Regions from separate parts of the Shewanella sp. CAL98-MNA-CIBAN-0140 genome, predicted to be linked through region 2. Evidence: predicted binding sites of a transcription regulator. Region 2 holds the regulator's gene; the other holds the start of a gene.
What was found. The regulator sigma-54, encoded in region 2, starts transcription at its own class of promoters, with help from an activator protein. The targets are predictions, from matches to a motif close to GTTGGCACGNNNNTNGNNT.

Region 1 (2,211 bases), on a different contig from region 2:
TTTTCAAGCGTGTAGGGCGATTTTGTTGCGCGTACAATTGCCATACTTGTTTAAAATCCAGTTCGAGTTCAGTGACATAAAATTCACCTGCAGGGTAGGTCTTTACCACCTTTGCGCCGCGGATAATGCCGCTAACACTGGACTTAACCTTGTCATCAGTTAATAACCACTCACTAACGTTACTGCTAGCAGATATTTGTTGGCCATAAACTTGTTCCGCTAACTCACGGTAGGCGGCAATTTTTGATGCCTGCATCGCCATTAAAATACGGTGTGATGGCTCCTTGCTGGGCTGCGTTGCCAGTGGTGCATACCCAATAGCGGTTAAGGTTGGAAACGCAGCCGGCGCGGGGTTTTCCAACTGAACATTTTTACCATGGCTCATACAGCCCGTTAGCAGCAATAACATAACTAACATCATAGATTTCATTGCTTATCTCCTAATACGGTGTAACGACTGTCGCCTCGTTTTTGGTGGCGATACAGCAAACCATCGCGCGACTCGATTATTTCAGAAGGCTGCAAATAACCTGACAAGCTCGATGCCGTCACAAATGACTGCACCGCAGAAAGGACCCTATTATTGGTTATATTTACCACTCGGGCGTTAAATACAATCCCTTCAGGTGTTAGGGTCATGGTTGACACTAATACGTGTGACACGGGCAAATCTGTTCGCAATAGCTCCCAATTTCGGCTCAGCATAAACTCGCCTTGTTCGGTTGCGCGTAAATTAGTCGCCACGTTTAAATCGACTACATTAAATTCATGAGCGTGAAACGCTGTGAGTAATCCTTGCTGTAACTGTAATGCTAACTCATTGGTTACATTTAAATCGCTGGTCATTACCGGCGTGGTAATTAACAGTGGTTGATCAGGGCGTAATACGTCATTTTGTAACACTAATTCGTTGACGAGTTTTTCTGCCCATACATTCACCTGGCCTTTAGGTGATAATCCTGCGGCTTGAATATCATAAGTGAGCTTATCCCGATAAACCTCATCTTCATCGGCCACTTTGATATAGCTACCATTGTTACTAAAGGCAAGGTTACTGGCAGCATTAGGCGTTTGGGTGCATGCCGCTAACGACAACGACGCCAGCATGACTGTGGGGATAAAAAGCCTGTTAATCATAATAATTCCTCTAACAAATCATGCTGCAAGTCTTAATATAAATGAGTCATTTAATCGCCTTTGTCATCGATAACTAAGGTCAATTGTTTACTCTTTATTATTTGTACCCTTATATCGGCAAATGCGCTAAAAGCTTTACTGTAATTGAACAACATAGATAATACCCACCAAGATAGGTAGTCGGCATAATTCTTGCTTTAAATAAACATAGAGTAAGCTTAATTTACACAATTGTGCAAAATTGACGATTTTTTGACATTAGGACATTGTATGTTGATCCGACACCGCCCTGTTAACCGAACTAAAAGCTTCAGCCATCTTGCTGCAATAGCCATGCTATGGGTGAGTGCCTTGTGTGTTTCTCCGTCGGTATTGGCAGAGCAAATGGAAGTTACCGGCAAGGCTAAAATCGTTAATGGCGATATTGATAAAGCTCGCGAAGAGGCCATCAGTCAGGCATTAAACTATGCCAGTTTAAAAGCCGGGGTTAACTTTTCCAGCGAACAACAAATCAATCAAGGGCGACTCACTCAAGATAGCTTTCAAATTCAGCGTATGGGATCGGCTAATAACGTTGAATTAATGAGTGAAATGATCAGTGAACACATGATTACAGTGGTTTTACAGCTTGATCTCAGTGAACAAGCATTCGATGGGCAATGTAAAAGCCAATCCCTCAAAGCCGCCATTATGTTGCCGCAATCCTATTTACAAGAGCGTGAACAGCTACGTTATGGGCAATTAGCACACTTTGAACAACGGATCACCGAACAATTAGGCAAGGTTATCAACGCGCAATCGCGATACAGTTTTGTACGATTACATGCCGATGAAAAAATTGATAACACCAATCAGTTGGTTAACTTTAAAGGTTATCGCATACCCAGTTGGTTAGGCGAAATCACCGACAGCCAATATGTGCTGCAACCCGAAATTATTGATATCTCCACCGAGCCTGTGCAAAGCAGTTATATGGGGTTGATCGATGATGATCCGCAAAGGCAATTTATTTTTAAATTAACCCTTTACCATGGCATCAGTGGTGAAAAGGTATGGACAGAATCTTTCGCAACA
Region 2 (2,211 bases):
GTTAATCGACCATGAGGTATCGCAATGCCATTTCCTATACCTGTGCTACCCATTTTTTCTCTCGCTAATAGGCTTTCAAAAACCTCTTGCGAAGACAGGGTTGGATACTGGGCAGCGACTAAATTGCTGATGAGTTCCAGTACTTTTTTCTTACTGCCCGGTGTGGCACAGGTAGTGCATTCCGGCTGCAGAATGGTACAAAGTTCCATCGTTAGTGTTTTGTATACTTCTCTTTGTGTTTAATTACCTGACGGTCGAGTTTATCGATCAGGGCGTCTATTGCAGCATACATATCAGTATTTTCTGACATAGCAAAAATCTCTGCGCCATTAACGTGGATTTTGGCTTCTGCTTTTTGTTGTAATTTGTCTACATGGAGTACAACGTGTACATTATGGATCTGATCGAAGTGTCGTTCAAGCTTTGAAAATTTACCATTAACATACTCACGTAAAGATTCAGTTATTTCGACATGACGTCCAGTCAGATTTATATCCATAGAAAATCCTCCACAACCTTGTAGGTTATAAACTCTTACGTTGGTTTGAGGGCGGGATTAGCATTGCTTCTCGGTATTTTGCAATCGTACGACGAGCAACGTTTATGCCTTGTTCTGCCAGAAGTTGAGCCATTTTACTGTCACTCAATGGTTTTTTCTGGTTTTCTGCGGCAACCAGCTTTTTGATAAAAGCACGAATTGCTGTTGATGAGCATTCCCCGCCATCGTCAGTGCTGACATGGCTAGAGAAGAAGTACTTTAGTTCAAATAGTCCACGTGGGGTGTGCATATATTTTTGTGTGGTGACTCGTGAAATTGTCGATTCATGCATTTCTACTGCTTCAGCAATATCATTTAGCACCATAGGTTTCATGGCTTCTTCACCGTATTCAAAGAAGCCTTGCTGAAATTGCACAATGCAATTTGCCACTTTGAGTAGAGTATCATTGCGGCTTTCGATACTTTTAATAAACCATTTAGCCTCTTGCAAATGGCCTCGAATAAATTGACTGTCAGACTGATTTTTACTGCTTCTAGCCATGGCGGCGTATTGCTGATTAACGCCAATTTTGGGCATATTGTCTGGGTTTAACTCTACAACCCAACGGCCATTTTTCTTTAGTACCGTGACATCGGGAATAACGAATTCGTCATCGGTGGCGGTGATCAATAAGCCTGGACGAGGATTGAGTGATTGGATTAGGGTGATGGCGTCACGTAACTCATTTTCTTTTAGCTTAGTTTTGCGCATCAATAATCTAAAATCACGCCCAGCAATTAAGGTTAAATAGTCTTTGATTAGCAAACGGGCATTATCGATATGGGGTGTGGTGTTAGAGAATTGCGCTAATTGGATCAATAAACATTCACTTAAATCACGTGCAGCAACACCAACGGGATCAAAGTGTTGAATTCGTTTTAATACAGCTTCAACTTCATCTAACTCAACATTTTCGTCACCCATGGCTTCGAGAATATCGTCGGTACTTTGGGTTAAATAACCGCGTTCATCCACGGCGTCGATGATCGCTGTGGCAATGGCAAGATCGGTCTCTGAAAATGGAGTGAGATTTTTCTGCCATTCTAAATGTTCATACAGACCTTCGGTGGTTTCACCTTGAAACGGCATGTCATCATCGCGCATGCTAGCACTACCTGAACCTGACATCGGCGAGGCGGTGTACACTTCATCCCATGTAGTATCCATGGCTAAATCATCCATGGTTTCTTTGGTCATAGATTCTGCTGTGTCGACTGTTGAGGTGTCTTTTTCAATATTGACAATGCTGTTGTCACTGAAGTCTGTATCAGCTTGGTCGCGATTTTCTTTTACGGGGTCTTTTGCTTCAGAAAACTCATCTTCTATTTCAAGTAATGGATTTGAATCCAATGCTTGTTGGATTTCTTGCTGTAGCTCCAATGACGATAATTGCAGTAAGCGAATGGCTTGCTGCAATTGTGGGGTCATGGTTAAGTGTTGACCCATTTTAAGTTGGAGTGACGCTTTCATTTACCGCTTATCCCTAGATGATTTCCATAAAAGTGACAATTTATAAAACTGTAATGGATTGTCACGTACATCAATGATGTTTAACGCTGTTTAGATATCGTTCAATCAAATGAGTTAGATAGACTAAAGGCCCGTAAAGTAACTATAGCTTGAATTGTTCACCTAAGTACACCGCCCGAACTTGTTGATTGCTCAATACCTC

Region 1: the regulator sigma-54 is predicted to act here: its motif matches at 1,317-1,335, upstream of AAEY93_RS05320 (flagellar assembly protein FlgT).

What each region holds. Positions count from the first base shown of each region.
Region 1 is NZ_JBEOPI010000007.1:39,481-41,691, reverse strand. Features, by position in the region: gene AAEY93_RS05330 (LPP20 family lipoprotein) at 1-430, opposite strand, end outside; gene AAEY93_RS05325 (FlgO family outer membrane protein) at 427-1,137, opposite strand; gene AAEY93_RS05320 (flagellar assembly protein FlgT) at 1,408-2,211, shown strand, end outside.
Region 2 is NZ_JBEOPI010000005.1:74,674-76,884, forward strand. Features, by position in the region: gene ptsN (PTS IIA-like nitrogen regulatory protein PtsN) at 1-209, opposite strand, end outside; gene hpf (ribosome hibernation promoting factor) at 212-499, opposite strand; gene AAEY93_RS04180 (RNA polymerase factor sigma-54) at 525-2,009, opposite strand; gene lptB (LPS export ABC transporter ATP-binding protein) at 2,152-2,211, opposite strand, start outside.